DNA from 4 places in the Paenibacillus nitricinens genome. Region 2 is predicted to be linked to each of the others. Evidence: riboswitches for the same ligand, from Rfam matches in the RefSeq annotation. Region 2 holds a riboswitch; each other region holds the start of a gene.

Region 1 (3,815 bases), 360 kb from region 2:
CGATCAATCCCGAGGGCGGCATCCGGCGATCCTAGCCGCCAATTGAAATCGATCATCGCATCTGTTCTAGTAAGAGCTGCTGCTCCCGACAGCTGGATGTTGTTATAATATTCTCCTGCAAGCCCCTTCTCAAGAGGAATTGCTGCCTCTCCCTCTTCTTCGGAAGGTGCCGGCGCTGGTGCAGCGCTAGGCTTCGGTACCAGACTAGTATTTAATTTATCTCTAGTCAGGGTATAGTTGCTATTCATAAAAGTTTTGATTGTGTCTGCACTGTTATTATCGTAAAGCATTTTTCCCCAGCTCATCATATACGTCCATTTACTTTGCGATTGCTGTAGCTTCTCCAGATTAGGCACTTCACCATTCTCCCCGATCGCAATCGGTTTGCCAGCGGCTAGACTCAACAAGCTATCATAGTATTTTTGCTGGTAATCATTTTCGTATATATCTGCTGCCAGAATATCTACTTTATCTGCTCCTGGATAAGTTGACGCATAAGGATCTGACCAAACATTCGGAGCATTCGGACTCCATACCCATAACAAATTATTTAATTTATGAACGTTAACAAAACGGTCATACATAACATTCCAAAGTTTTGAAAAGTTGTTTTTCTTCCCCCACCAGAACCAGTTTCCGTTCATTTCATGATAGGGTCTCCAAAGTACCGGAACGTTGGCATCACGTAAGCTCTTTAGGGAGACTGCTACCTTATCAAGTTCAGCGATCAGACTGTTATATTGCTTGGTACCCGGTGTAACGTAACTATCGAACTCACTTTGGCTAAGCGTTTTTTTCACATTACCCCAGTCATAAGCGGTGCCTGGCAGGTTAGCATGAAAAGTCATAGCTACGATCCCGCCCGCTTTATTCCAGTTGATGGCGCTGTTCACCACATTTTGACGCTGCCAGGCCATCGTTCCTTCGGACTGGCCACTGATCGCGCCCAGTTCATAACCGTGAAGAGCTGCGTACTGTCCGCTTGTTCCCTTCAGCATATTGTTAATTTCATCTGGACTTTCTAAATAGTCATGTTGACCAGCAATAATACCTTTTCCTGAAATCGAGTAAAGATAGTTAAGCAGCTTTACGGCTTCGGGTGAGGCTCCTGGGGTAACTGGGGTACCAGAATTTGAAGCAGCTATGACAACAGACGGCGAAATTCCAACAGTAAGCGGAAGTGCAGTCAGAAACAGGACGAGTGACAGAAATGCGCCAAATAATCGATACGTACGGTAAGCTTTCAAAATAATCTCCCTTTCGGTAGCCAGGCTGCCACTCTTTCGAAGGCCCTATAGCTTTGCGTCCCTACCTTTCGATAGGTTTGCCTTTTCAATTTAAGAGAAATAATCTCTCTTACCGTAAGTATCGACGACAATTAATGATATATTTAGTGTTTTTATGACTTTTTTTGATAATTGAGTCAATTTACCTGTTTAAAGAAATTTCAGATTGGTTAAATAGATAGGTTAGACCTATGAAATGAATTGTTGTAGTTCTATATCATTCCAGTCTAAAGTAATACGAATATTATCTTCTTCTACTAACTCAGAACCCGTCTGTACCTCTATAAACTCAACATCCGTCAAAGCAAGGATCGCGTGCTTCGTTCCTTCCGGGATACGTACCACGTCCCCAGCCTTCACATTATGTTTCTTCTCATTCAGCACAATACTTGCTTCGCCGCTGACGATTGTCCAAATTTCACTACGCTTGCGATGTAATTGATAGCTGATATTATTCCCCTCGGATATAAAAATCCGTTTGGTCAGCACTTCATTACCCTCGTCGTATTTCACATAATCAATAACTTTGTAATGACCCCAGCGGCGTTCCTCATACATCGGTCTCTGTTCAAAGGTCTTCAGCACTTCTTTAATCCGTGGGCTCTCAGCTTTATGGGTAACCAGAATACCATCCGGGCTAGCCGCGATGATCAGATCCTTCGCACCAATTACCGTAATCGGAATATCCAGCTCATTAATCAAGCAAGTCCCCTCAGAATCCGCCGTCACAAAACCTTTTCCTACATGCTTGCTGCTCATTTCCTCTGTCAGCGTATTCCAAGTTCCAAGATCCTTCCAGAATCCATCATAAGGCTGCACCACAATATGTTCTTCTTTCTCCACCACCTCATAATCAAAGCTGATGGAAGACAATAGCTTATACTGCTTCTGCAATTCTTCATATCCTAAAGGCAACCCTTTACGCTGCAAAATATCTAACAAGTAGCCTAAACGGAAGGCAAACACTCCGCAATTCCACAATGCATTTTGTTCGATGAGCTGTTCTGCTTGTATGCGGTCTGGTTTCTCTTGAAAGTGACTCACCTTCATAAAACCATTCCCCCCCGCCTCTTCAGTGGTAGGAATGATATATCCGTATTTCTCTGAGGCATGTTCAGGAACAACACCCATTAGTGCCAGATTTGCTCCGCTTTCCAGCATGGTCCCCTCAAGCATAGCTATGGTATCGAAAAAGGATGCTTCTACATAAGGATCAACAGGCAAAATGGCTATCGTCTCCGCTGGAGAAACACCTGCAACCGAATAAAGATAGGTAGCTGTTAAGGCGATGGCCGGAAAAGTATCCCTACGCTCCGGTTCAACGATAATCGGCACATGACTTCCCAGTTGGCTTTGTATCATTTCTACTTGACCGCGGCCGGTGGCCAGATAAGATGATTCTGCCATCCCTGCTTCCTCCAGCTGTCTCCAGACACGTTGTACCATGGATTCCGGTTCACCTTGAGGGCTTTCAAGTACCTTTAGAAATTGCTTTGAACGTGAGTCGTTGGACAACGGCCATAACCGTTTACCTGAGCCGCCTGATAGAAGTACCATTTTCATAGAATGAACCCTCCTTGAATTATGGAAATCGAGCATAATTGAATTGTTATCAAAACGTCAGCTTCCGCTTAGCCTTATTTCGAGCGGATGCATTAAAAAAATTTATTAGGTATGAACCACTCCAAGGGATTTTGGACTTCCGATCGCTGTTATCCTCAGATTTCCTGATTTGAACCGCCGCCAGCGGTAGAAATCCGAGGATAAAGGCGAACACTCCGTTTCTACAGTTCCAAATTCCCTTTCCGTTCTTTACCTAACCAACTTCCTCTAAATGCTTGAACCGTACTGCACCGGGCTGTACCAGCCGGAAGGCAGCACGTTTTTCTAAAGATTTGCTTCTGCTCCTATGGAGGCAGCAGCCAACGCAAGTACTACTACAACAACAAGGTTATCTGCTACTGCGATAAACAATCAGAGTACCTAACTTTATAAATTGCTTAGAAACTTAAGATAAGGGAACGAAGTGGCGGAGGAGAATTTTGGAACTGGAGGAGCGATAGCGTCCGCCTTTGTCTGCGGATTTCTACCGCTATTAGCGGTTAAAATCAGGAAATCTGCAGACAACAGCGGCCGGAAGTCCAAACATTCTATGGAGTCACGCCTCATCCCTAAATAGAAAAATCACAAGTTCAATCTATATAACTTAGATTAAACCGCTCCAGCCACACTAGCAGAATAACCGCTCAATCCACCCATCTGCGGGCGGCCGACAGAATGATAAACGAGGCCGGTACCCTCGATTTGCTCCTTGGAATACACATTCCGCCCATCGATCAGCACCCCATTACGCATGCTTTTCGCCAGCTGATGCAGATCAATGTCCTTGAGCAGGCTCCAATCGGTCAAAAGACATACGGCATCGCTGCCCTCGGCCGCTTCCTCTGGCAGATGGCACCAGCGAAGCTGTGGATGATCATATTGCTGCCTGAAATTAGGAGCTGCGATTGGATCATATAGTTTGACTGT
Region 2 (3,815 bases):
TTAGTATTGAAAAGAGCGATATGCTCATTTTGAAACATCTGACGAGAAAATTAATTCTCACGATGAAATTTCAAAAGCGTAAAATACGCTGTGAAACTCATCAGTTTTGGATATCACTTTCGTGATTTCCTACTCACTCGTTGTTCAGTTTTCAAAGATCAAGTTCTCGTTGGCGCCGTTTAATGTCTCAGCAGCAACTCTTATAATATATCATGTTGTTCTCAGTAATGCAAGCTTTATTTTTCGAAAGCCGTTTATATCACTCTCTCAAACATTGCCTGTACGCTTTCCAACAACGCTTAACTATAATAACCTATCTATTCATAGAAAAGCAACCCCTAATAGAAAAATAAACAACTAGCTTAATAATTAAGCTAGTTGTTTATTTAATAGAGTTATGATTCTAACGATGCAAATTAATAGTATTTTGCTGCAGTATACTTACTTGAAGCCTTAATAAAATCTGCATTCTTCTTACTCTTCGCTGCCGATGCATCTACCGTAGTATCAATAGTAACCCATTTCCCATCCATCAGTACTTCATTCCATGCATGATATTGGGTAACGTAGCTAGTATTCCCCATCACCAACTTAGCAGGCACATCTACACTACGCAGCATTGCGGCAAAAAGAGAAGCATAGTCATAGCAGATTCCTTTTTTAGTATTCAAAGTGTTGTTAATGTTCGGAATATAATCTGTTGTTACGTTATTAGCAAGAGAATAATCGTATTGTACATTAGCAACTACATAGTTATAGATTGCCTTAACTTTTTCTTCATCTGTTGTTTTGCCTTTGGTAAGCTCTTTTGCCTTAAGGATCGCTTTATCAGAAGAACTCCATTTCACATTCTGTACGGAGCCCAAATATACGGAATTCGAGTCACTCATGGTTACATCTACTACTTCGGAATATAACGATTTGTATTTATTTCCGGTGGTGTTCTCAAGAACAGAAACCTTATAAGTACCATTACCTTGTTGTAAAGGGAAGTCCTCCGCTTGTCCAGAAGCATATAAGTTATATGTATAGCTGCTGTTGTCTTTAGTGATCATGAGTTTGATTCTTTTATCTTTCGGAATATCATAGTTAATCCCAATAACACCTTGAGCCACTTTTGATGTAATCAACCAGCTCGCATCTACACTTGCGGCTTGAGCTGTGCTTACCGGAACCGCAGTAATTAGTACGAACAGCGCCACCATCATAAAATAAACCTTTTTCACGGATAAAACCCCTTTCGGTAGCTGGCTGCCATCCTTTCGGGAAGGCCCTTTAGCTTTGCGTCCCTACCTTTCGATAGGTTTGCCGTTATCGTATAAGCTCTATCTGTTCTAATTTCACTAGACAAATTAACAGAATCAGTCCTAGTAGAAATATGAATCTAAGATTCTTATATATTTTATAAAAACAAAAAAAGCCTCTTCATTCGGTAACTGGCTGCCATCCTTTCGGGAAGGCCCTTTAGCTTTGCGTCCCTACCTTTCGATAGGTTTGCCGTTTATCGTGTTTAGCTTTTATAGTCTTATACTACCATATTTATCCTCGTAAACAAGAACAAAATTGCTAGATTTACTATTATTTTATAGTTATTTCTCTGTATTTGAGTTCTCTTGTTATTTCTCGTCAACGATTAGGAAAGCTTGGCATGAACAATCAAACGATGTGTAGGATCTACTAGTGGGTCACACGTAATTAGGGTAAGAATTTTATCTTTGTTATTCCCGTCTAGAACAGATACATCACTAGGAAGTACAACAGAAATATCATAAACCTCGTAATTATAAGTCTGATCGCTAGTTTTTACCGTAATCGTATCCCCAATCACAACCTCATTCAATCGGTTAAACAATCTGCCCGTAGTTCTAGCTCTATGCGCAGCTATTGCAGCGTTCCCTATTTCTCCTAATGGAGTTGTTTCTTTCATATGGGCCGCAGCATGCTTCATATTCGCTTTAGTAGCCCCTTCTAATACAGGCAGCTTCAGATCGATCTTATCGATCTCAATTAATGCGATGACTTTGCCACCCACTTCAATTTCCGGTTCCGGCTTTTCTGTTTCTTGCGGCTGTGCTTGTGCATCTAGAACGGATTCCTCCGCTAGTAGCTGAGTGACCTCGGCATATCTGCTCTTCAGATCAGGTGGTGGAGTGCTTTCAGTGGTGCTGAGTTCAGCTGATTCTAATAGCTTATCCTGCTGCCAGTCGTTATACCATTCGTTAGCTTTTGGATAGAGCATGATAAGGATCCCAGCCAGTATGAGCACGTACGAGAATTTACGCATGATTGTCACCTCCGTGTATTGATTCTCTTGATTTTAGAATACCCATTTACGACTTCCGAAGAAATTAATGATCACCGTAACAAAGGTTACTAATACCTTGGAGATCAACACTTGAATGCCTAACTTGTCAGTCAACAGATGCATTAATAGCAGCGATATCCCTAAGACCACCAGATTCAGCATGATAAACTTCAACAACTGTACCTTATCAAAACCTTCTTTTTTGCCACGATCGCGATCCCGAAAGGTTACTTTTTTATTCAAAATAAAGCTATTCGCTGTCCCTGCACTATAAGAAATCACCTGTGCCAATGCATATACCATCCCAAGTGAGTTCAGTAATGTGAAGATTACGAAATCAATGAGGGTATTTACCAGACCTACAGCATTAAATTTGAGAAACTGTATGAAAGCAGTCCGCAAGTTCTTATCTGACATCATTATAATCCTTCCGGCGATCCACTTCTTCTTCGTTACGATATCCTATGGTCTCACTGACAATATACAATGGTCTATCCTTAGACTCGTCATAAATCCGTCCAATATACTCACCGATTACACCTAGCAGCATCAGAACGATACCGTTAAAGAGCAAATTGACGCCTACAATGGAAGCCCAACCCGGAACCGTCCATGAGGTGAAAAAGATTCTTTGAAACAATACGAAGAATAAATAGAGAAAGCTGGAGAAGGAAAGAAAGAATCCGACATACGTAGCAATCTTAAGTGGCTTATGCGAAAAAGAAGTGATCCCATCCAGCGCAAAGCGAATCATTTTCTTAAGAGGATACTTAGTTTCTCCTGCAAATCGTTCTTCCCGCTCATATTCCACCATCGTCTGCTTGAAGCCGACCCAGCTCACTAAACCTCTGACATACCGATTTTTTTCCTTGAGACCCCGCAAGACATCACATACCTTACGATCAATAAGACGGAAGTCACCTGTGTCCGTAGGAATGTCTACACTTGTCATGCTGCTGAGCAACCGATAAAAGATCTTAGCCGTTACTTTTTTGAACATCGTTTCTCCACGGCGCTTCAGCCGCTTCGCGTACACAACGTCATAGCCCTCTTTCCACTTCTCGATCATTTGCAAAATGACCTCCGGTGGATCTTGAAGGTCAGCGTCAATAACAACAACCGCTTGACCTTCGGCATAGTCCATGCCAGCTGTAATTGCTACCTGATGTCCGAAATTACGCGAGAAGTCAATTAGCTTGACGCATTCATCCCGATCACTGATCTCCCGAATCATCTGGGCCGAACGATCACGACTTCCGTCATTAACGAAGACTAGCTCATAAGTATCGCCGCATTCGTCCATTACTTTTTTCAAACGTTCATAAGTAACGCTAATTACTTGCTCCTCATTGAACATGGGTACAATTACACTATATCTGGCTTTCACCTTTATTCCTCCTAAAAGCTTTATGGAGCGTTACAACTTTCTATTCCTCATAATAACGCTGTAAGCATAAACTTATTGTTATAGATATTTTGAAAAAATCTTAGAAAACCCAAGATGGGAACC
Region 3 (3,815 bases), 320 kb from region 2:
TACATCTGATAGCTTCACCGTCCAATTCAAATTTGTGGATGACGGTAAAGATCAGAACATTTTCCAAAAAGATGTGTTGACACTGACTTGGGATTTCTTTGCTAAGCAATCCGCTGGAGTCGCTAGATAATCTAATAAGTCTTCCATTCGAAGAGCAGCAGATTCTTATTCCGGAAAGCGGATAAGTAGATGCTGCTTTTCTCTTTACAATAAACTTTGTCGAATTTATCGATATTTGCTATACTAATAACAAAAAATACGGAGGGGCGTCAGCATAGTGGCACAAAATATGGGCCAACGTATCCAGCATCTCCGCCTAGAAAAGGGATTCTCCCTATCTGAGCTTGCGGACAGAGCGGATGTTGCTAAATCGTATCTTAGCAATGTGGAGAGAAACATCCAATCCAATCCTTCCATCCAGTTTATCGAAAAGATCGCCGATGCGCTTCAGGTATCCATCCATGCTTTGCTCTATGGAGAGCCTAATGATGCTGAGGAATCGCCTTTAGATTCGGAATGGTTCCGATTGGTGCAGGAAGCTATGGCCTCAGGCATAAGCAAACGCGAATTCAAGGAGTTTCTGGACTACCAGAAATGGCGCCTGGATCAGAAGGACTAATCCTTCATCTGATCTAATAAGATCCTCTTCTACTCATACTATCAAACATAAACGCCTTCGCCCTCCTAACATGGATGGCCTAGGCGTTTTATATTCTAACCATGTATCGTGTACAACTTATAGAAAAAGGACACAGCGATTTATCGCCATGCCCTTTTTCGGTATATAACGCTCTAATGTATTACTGCACGGCTTGCACAGTCTTCTCCTGAAAGAATCGACGAATTTCATCTGCCTTTATGCCAGCCTTCTTAGCTGCTAATAATAAATGTACCCACTCTACGTCTACATCAATAACCTGCTGTTCTCTGTTGCTTCCCTGGTTGGACTTGTCCAAAAAATCTCCTCCTAAGATTTTACGTCCCCAGGCAATCCGGCTGTCATAGTATTTCTACCTTAGACCCGCGACTTTGTGCCCCTGTCTTTCGGCAGGTTTACCTTTTACTGGACCCTTTACACGAAAGGATCTACTTCAAAAAGGATGAAAAACGCTAACTGCAATAACATTATACTATACTAAAGTGGAAAAGTGTGTCGATTTCTGATTAGTTTTTCCATTAAAAAACAAAAAATAGAAGCTCTTTTCTGTGATATCTTGTCCTATTAACACGATACTCGTCCTATTCATAAAATTAATTAAGACAATATAATGATGCTTCCTTCCCTATTAGTTAAAAATAAGGATATTAGAATCATTTTAGTGGGCCTTAGGAATGGGTAATGAGAAGAAACAGCGTTCTTTTCATTAGAACAAGCTAACCCATACCATTTTGCGAACGTATTGGACGAAAGAATGAATTGATTACACGTGTGGAAAGTAGCACAATAAGATGAGAAATGAAACCGCAATCATCACAGCTCCAGTAAGCGTTGACACAAAATGTCACGTATGGAGTTCATCCGTTAAGGAGGATGTATTCATGGCAGCCAAAGAGCCCTATAACGAATCCATTTGGAGTAAGTATTACGGACCCAATTTAGGCTACATTCAAGAAAGATATGAACAGTTTGTGAAAGATCCATCCACCGTAGAGAATAATTATCGCGAGCTTTTTACAAATTCGGGTCCCCCACCCCTAACACCGGACAGCGAACCGGCTCCACAGCCTCGCATTTCGGGAGACACCGAATGGCTTAGAAAGGCAGTAAGAGCTTCCAAGCTAATCGCTAATATTCGTATATATGGCCATATGGCCGCTGATATTGATCCGCTTGAGCGTGATCACAATCCCATGGCTAAATATCTCGAACTCGAAACCTATGAGCTGACTCGTGAGGATCTGATCGCACTACCTGCCACGCTCATTTGGGAGAATGCCCCGAATGATGTGCATACCGGATGGGATGCAGTTCAGCGTATGCGTCAGGCTTACACCAAGACGATCGCCTATGAATTCGGGCATGTGCATGAAGAAGAAGAACTGAAATGGTTGAACAGACAGGCAGAATCCACAAGCTCACCAGCGCCTTTAAATAATACAGAACGTAAAGAGCTGCTAAACCGCCTGATCCAAGTCGAGCAATTCGAAACCTTCCTCCACAAAACCTTTGTGGGTCAGAAGCGTTTCAGCTTGGAAGGCAATGACGCTCTCGTACCGATGCTCGATGAAATCGTACGCGCTGCTGCGCATGACGGTGCAGAGCATATTCTGATGGGCATGGCGCATCGTGGTCGCCTCAACGTTCTTGCCCATATTTTGGGCAAACCTTATGATATTATATTTTCAGAGTTTCATCATTCTCCAAACAAGGAGCTTTTCCCTTCCGAAGGCTCTACAGGCATTAACTATGGCTGGACGGGTGATGTGAAATACCATCTCGGTGCAGACCGCGCTGTTCGCGAAGGAGAAACCGTACGCACAAGAATAACACTAGCGAATAACCCAAGTCACTTGGAATTCGTCAATCCTGTCGTGGAAGGCTTCACTCGTGCTGCTCAAGAAGATCGGAGCACAGCCGGATTGCCGAAGATTGATACCAGTAAAGCTATAGCGGTGCTAATGCATGGCGACGCTGCTTTTCCAGGTGAAGGAATTGTTGCAGAAACACTTAATATTGGCAAACTTCAAGGTTATCAGAATGGCGGGACGATCCATATCATTGTTAATAACCGGATCGGCTTTACGACAGAAAGTGAAGACTCCCGTTCAACGCATTATGCGAGTGACATCGCAAAAGGATATGAAATTCCAATTATCCATGTCAACGCTGATGATCCCGATGCCTGTATATCAGCTGTTCGTTTAGCTAGCGCATATCGCAATCAATTCAAAAAGGATTTCGTTATTGATCTCATCGGTTATCGTCGTCATGGACATAACGAAATGGATGATCCTGAAACTACACAACCTATCGTGTACGGCAAGGTGCGTAATCATCCAACCGTTTACAAGGTGTATGCGGAGCGGCTACAGCGTGAGAAAATCCTTACAGCTGAAGATGTACAAAAGATGCACATTGAAACAGAAGGCGTATTGCAACGTGCATACGATAGTATGAAGGAAGGCAATCACAAGAAAAAAGAACCAAAAGCCTTCGTTCCTCTTCAAACAGAGCGCTCAGCGGCAGGGACTACAGCCGTACCGATCTCCAGTCTGCAAGAGATTAATCGTGAGCTACTAACCGTACCTGATGGATTCCAAGTCTATCCGAAACTGGAACGTATTCTGCAGCGTCGCAAGGATGCATTGAATGAGGGTGAAAAGGTCGACTGGGCACTCGCCGAGTCTCTCGCTTTCGCTACCATCCTGAAGGATGGAACGCCAATTCGACTTAGCGGTCAGGATGCACAGCGCGGCACCTTTGCACACCGCCATCTAGTACTGCACGACAGCAAAACAGGAGAATTATTCTCTCCGCTTCATCAGCTAAGTAATTCCCGTGCTTCCTTTGGCGTATATAACAGTCCGCTATCTGAAGCTTCTGTGCTAGGTTTTGAGTATGGATATAATGTGTTCGCACCAGAAACTTTCGTCATCTGGGAAGCACAATATGGCGACTTCGCCAATGCAGGTCAGGTTATATTTGATCAGTTCATTGCCGCCGGACGTGCGAAATGGACACAGCGCAGCAATCTCGTCGTCATGTTACCGCATGGTTACGAGGGACAGGGACCCGAGCATTCCAGTGGTAGATTAGAACGCTTCCTGCAGTTATCCGCGGAAGAGAACTGGACCGTTGCCAACTTGACCACTGC
Region 4 (3,815 bases), 170 kb from region 2:
ATCGTCGTCAACAAGGACTTCTGTATTGCTCGACGGGGTTGGTGTGGGTACTGGTGCTGGCGTCGATGAAGCTACAGGACCCAGCGGCACAGGGTCATCATTAACAACAATAGTGCCAATTACAAATGATGGTGTTGGTGTCGGAAACACCGGAGGCTCCGGCGTTGGCGTTGGTGTCACTTCCGACGACGATGTCGGTGTTGGTGTTGCCTCTGGCGACGATGTCGGTGTTGGCGTTACCTCTGACGACGGCGTCGGTGTTGGCGTTGCTTCCGGCGACGGAGTCGGCGTTGCTGTTGCCTCTGGCGACGGTGTCGGTGTTGGCGTTGCTGTTGCCTCTGGCGTTGGCGTCGGCGTTGGTGTTGGCGTTACTTCCGGCGTTGGTGACGGCGTCACGCTCGGCGTTGGCGTTACTTCCGGCGTTGGTGACGGCGTCACGCTCGGCGTTGGCGTTACTTCCGGCGTTGGTGACGGCGTCACGCTCGGCGTTGGCGTTACTTCCGGCGTTGGTGACGGTGTCACGCTCGGCGTTGGTGTTACTTCCGGCGTTGGTGACGGTGTCACGCTCGGTGTTGGTGTTACTTCCGGCGTTGGTGACGGCGTCACGCTCGGTGTTGGTGTGTGCGTTGGTTTTGGTGTGTGTGTTGGCTTTGGTGTCGGTGTTGGCTTTGGTGTTGGTGTGTGTGTTGGCTTTGGTGTCGGTGTTGGCTTTGGTGTGTGTGTTGGCTTTGGCGTCGGTGTTGGCTTTGGTGTGTGTGTTGGCTTTGGCGTCGGTGTTGGCTTTGGTGTGTGTGTTGGCTTTGGCGTCGGTGTTGGCGTCACGCAAGGCGTTGGCGTTGGGGCCACAGTCGGCGTTGGCGTCGGGGCCACGGTCGGCGTTGGCGTCGGGGCCACGGTCGGTGTTGGTGTCGGGGCCACGGTCGGCGTTGGCGTCGGGGCCACGGTCGGTGTTGGTGCTACGGTTGGCGTTGGCGTCGGTGTTGGTGTCACGGTCGGCGTCGGTGTCGGTGCAACGGTCGGCGTTGGTGTCACTGTTGGTGTCGGCGTCACTGTTGGCGTCGGCGTAGGAGGCGACTCTACCCCTTCATATGGATACCAATGCATCTGCACACCACCAGCAAATCCTTTCGCAATCAATGTCCCATGCAGTTCTCCGGAATTATAAGTTACTTTTGCAAGCGGAGCTAGAATAGTTCCTTCTATTGTTAAACTTCCAATGTTTACAGTGCTAGCTTCATAAAAATTAAATAATACCTTGTTAGGGCTGCCTCCCCAAATTTGAAAGCTTGGAATTTCAACTGAACTTCCGCTAACGTTAACGATAACTGTGGCGTTATTTGCAATATTAAACTGTAAGCCATTAGCACCAACGAAATCAGCAGCACTTAGATTAAGAACGTTAAATGATTCCGGAGCATCAATTGTTATTTTCCCATATTCCTTTTTGAAAGTTCCGACTGTAGCAAGTGAAGAGAATTCATTAGAACGTCCAATAAGATATTGCTCTTCATAATCAAAATCAATAGGTGTCCCTTTTCTCGCTGGTTCTTTAAGATCTACACCGTTTCTGATAAAAACACCACCATGAACGGATGCTCCATGAACAGTCCCATTAGTAAAAGTGATGTCATTGCCAGCAATAAGGACATCTCCACCTGGATTATCCTTGGATACGCCGTAATTCTGCAAAGTAATATTACCTTTGGCCGCCAGGCGCCCGTGAACCTGATCATTAGATTGATTGAAGTCACCAAGGATAAAAGTATTAAAATTTCCTGCAATGCCTAACACAGGTGTAGGAATATACGGAAGCACAGGCCCTGCCGCACTGACCAAATAACCACCTCCAGAAAGCCCACTACCCACCATCAAAATCCCCGCTATTACTAATGAGAGCAACGGTTTCATTCTTCTTTTCAAAATGCGCACCTCCTAAAACTATGATTTATAATTAAACAGAATAATTACCAGAACTCTAAAGAACCTAATAACAAAAAAAGACCGCCAAAAAAGAAGTAGAATTCCCTTCTCATGGCAGTCGGACGGTCATAGTGTCTTTTAGACACTTTAGACTCCTGAACTTTGCGTCCCACCCTTTCAGGCGGTTTGCTATTATCATGATTATATATGTATAGCCTTTGCAAATTAGAACTAGTAGCTTAAGCATCCTATTAAATAATGGTCTATGACTTTTAATACTTTGGAACTAACAATAGTTTAGCGCTCCATCCCCACAATTGTCAATCAATTCCTTTTGATATTTACACGCGTAAGCAAGCACAAAAAAAGCGCCAAAAGGCGCTTCACACAAAGGTTTTCCTTCAATTTTAAAGTAACTTTATCCAACCTAATATCGATATCCATAATGGAATACTTAGAATCAGACCAAATACCATTCCACGGGCGAGACTTTCTTCCTCTTTCATCCAAATTCTCCCTTTATATAAGTCTGAAGCATTAATTTTTATTATTACAATTTTAATATATTTTATTCTTTCTAATTTAGTTGTGAATTTAATCACATTGTACTAGCTGTTTAGAAATACCATTGATTATTTTTGGAATATCGGGGTAGAATACGAATATACGTTCCCATTAGGGGTGATGAGATTCATGCATAGAGCTGAAAGCAGGGACAATATGCTGGTGAAATCTTATTTATTGCTTCCGATGATTTTATCAGCTTTCGAACGGGACTCCGCCATTCTATCTGCACATTTACGAACACCCGCCCCCTATCTGGAGGTTCTTGAAACAGCCGCAGCAGTTGCTACAACAGATTTAAGAGATGTTCGTTCAGAGATGAGAAAACGGGGAATCAAGGTTTATGAGCAGAACAGACTTAATGCAGGGATCGAAGCCAAATTTATATGTCGTGGATACCATGAACGAATGCTGCTATTAAACGACATTGTCGCTGCCCAAGCTGCAATTCATATGCGCAGATATCTCGGTCTGGATATTTCATCTTTTAAGAGCTATGAAGAGCAGTATCAGATTAAGTAAAGCCGCGTAGAGGCTGTCCCCCTTCCCCCCCATTTCCATTAGCGAACAAAAAAATAGGCCTTACCATGGGAGTTGGCAAGACCTGAGAGATTTATACCACAAAACACTGGGGGGTGTTTGGTGTCTTCAATATAAACCTTGAACCTGAAAATAAGATGATGCTCACATGAAAATTACATTAAAAACATCAATTCGTCGCTTAGACTATCCGCTTGACACTTTTGATTTCCAACCAAAGTAGCCCGCTTCGCCGACAGAAAAACCGACCGATGGATAGTTAGCCACGAGTGCTTTGAACTAATTGTTTTAAAATGATATAGTGGGTTCGTTGCTCGCAGGATGACTTGATAGCTGGTTGTAAAACATAATAAAGTCGAGACCTGAGTACGGAGAAGCAATAGGCGTTTGCCTTTTCGTTATATTTTCTGAAGGAGGGTAATAGCCCATGAGTGATGAAATCTGTATACCACCTGGCATTCATCAGAAGGACACTAGCTTCGGCTACACCTTGTCTATCATTAGTGGTAAATATAAAATGACTATTCTCTACTATCTCTCTGAAAACAAGATCGTGCGATTCAATGAACTGCAACGAGGTATCGGTACAATACCTTTTAAGACGTTAAGTGTTATGTTGAAAGAACTGGAAGCGGACTGTCTCGTCAGGCGCGAGGAATTCCCCCAGATTCCCCCTAAAGTTGAGTATTCCTTGACTGAGAAGGGCCAATCGCTTATTCCGGTGCTGGATATGATGTGCACTTGGGGAGAGAAAAATTCCGTTCCAGCCGCGCAAGAGATAACAGTACCGT

Evidence for each region. A riboswitch is a leader RNA that binds a small molecule or an ion and turns the genes downstream of it on or off. The one in region 2 is predicted to bind cyclic di-GMP.
Region 1: linked by a shared signal. The riboswitch ahead of ACN6KS_RS04885 (glycosyl hydrolase) and the one ahead of ACN6KS_RS03345 (transglutaminase-like domain-containing protein) in region 2 are both predicted to bind cyclic di-GMP.
Region 3: linked by a shared signal. The riboswitch ahead of ACN6KS_RS01845 (anti-repressor SinI family protein) and the one ahead of ACN6KS_RS03345 (transglutaminase-like domain-containing protein) in region 2 are both predicted to bind cyclic di-GMP.
Region 4: linked by a shared signal. The riboswitch ahead of ACN6KS_RS02585 (choice-of-anchor A family protein) and the one ahead of ACN6KS_RS03345 (transglutaminase-like domain-containing protein) in region 2 are both predicted to bind cyclic di-GMP.

What each region holds. Positions count from the first base shown of each region.
Region 1 covers NZ_CP183948.1:1,099,730-1,103,544, reverse strand. The annotation lists gene ACN6KS_RS04885 (glycosyl hydrolase) at 1-1,247, opposite strand, end outside; cyclic di-GMP riboswitch class I at 1,260-1,339, opposite strand; gene ACN6KS_RS04880 (sugar phosphate nucleotidyltransferase) at 1,476-2,849, opposite strand; gene ACN6KS_RS04875 (UDP-glucose dehydrogenase family protein) at 3,498-3,815, opposite strand, start outside.
Region 2 covers NZ_CP183948.1:738,561-742,375, reverse strand. The annotation lists rRNA gene ACN6KS_RS03350 (16S ribosomal RNA) at 1-3, opposite strand, end outside; gene ACN6KS_RS03345 (transglutaminase-like domain-containing protein) at 417-1,226, opposite strand; cyclic di-GMP riboswitch class I at 1,240-1,320, opposite strand; cyclic di-GMP riboswitch class I at 1,429-1,509, opposite strand; gene ACN6KS_RS03340 (class D sortase) at 1,634-2,284, opposite strand; gene ACN6KS_RS03335 (GtrA family protein) at 2,318-2,725, opposite strand; gene ACN6KS_RS03330 (glycosyltransferase family 2 protein) at 2,712-3,692, opposite strand; gene ACN6KS_RS03325 (phospholipid carrier-dependent glycosyltransferase) at 3,793-3,815, opposite strand, start outside.
Region 3 covers NZ_CP183948.1:413,607-417,421, reverse strand. The annotation lists gene ACN6KS_RS01855 (TasA family protein) at 1-130, shown strand, start outside; gene ACN6KS_RS01850 (helix-turn-helix domain-containing protein) at 290-619, shown strand; gene ACN6KS_RS01845 (anti-repressor SinI family protein) at 801-956, opposite strand; cyclic di-GMP riboswitch class I at 984-1,068, opposite strand; gene ACN6KS_RS01840 (2-oxoglutarate dehydrogenase E1 component) at 1,540-3,815, shown strand, end outside.
Region 4 covers NZ_CP183948.1:571,597-575,411, reverse strand. The annotation lists gene ACN6KS_RS02585 (choice-of-anchor A family protein) at 1-1,920, opposite strand, end outside; cyclic di-GMP riboswitch class I at 2,031-2,121, opposite strand; gene ACN6KS_RS02580 (hypothetical protein) at 2,614-3,006, shown strand; gene ACN6KS_RS02575 (winged helix-turn-helix transcriptional regulator) at 3,452-3,815, shown strand, end outside.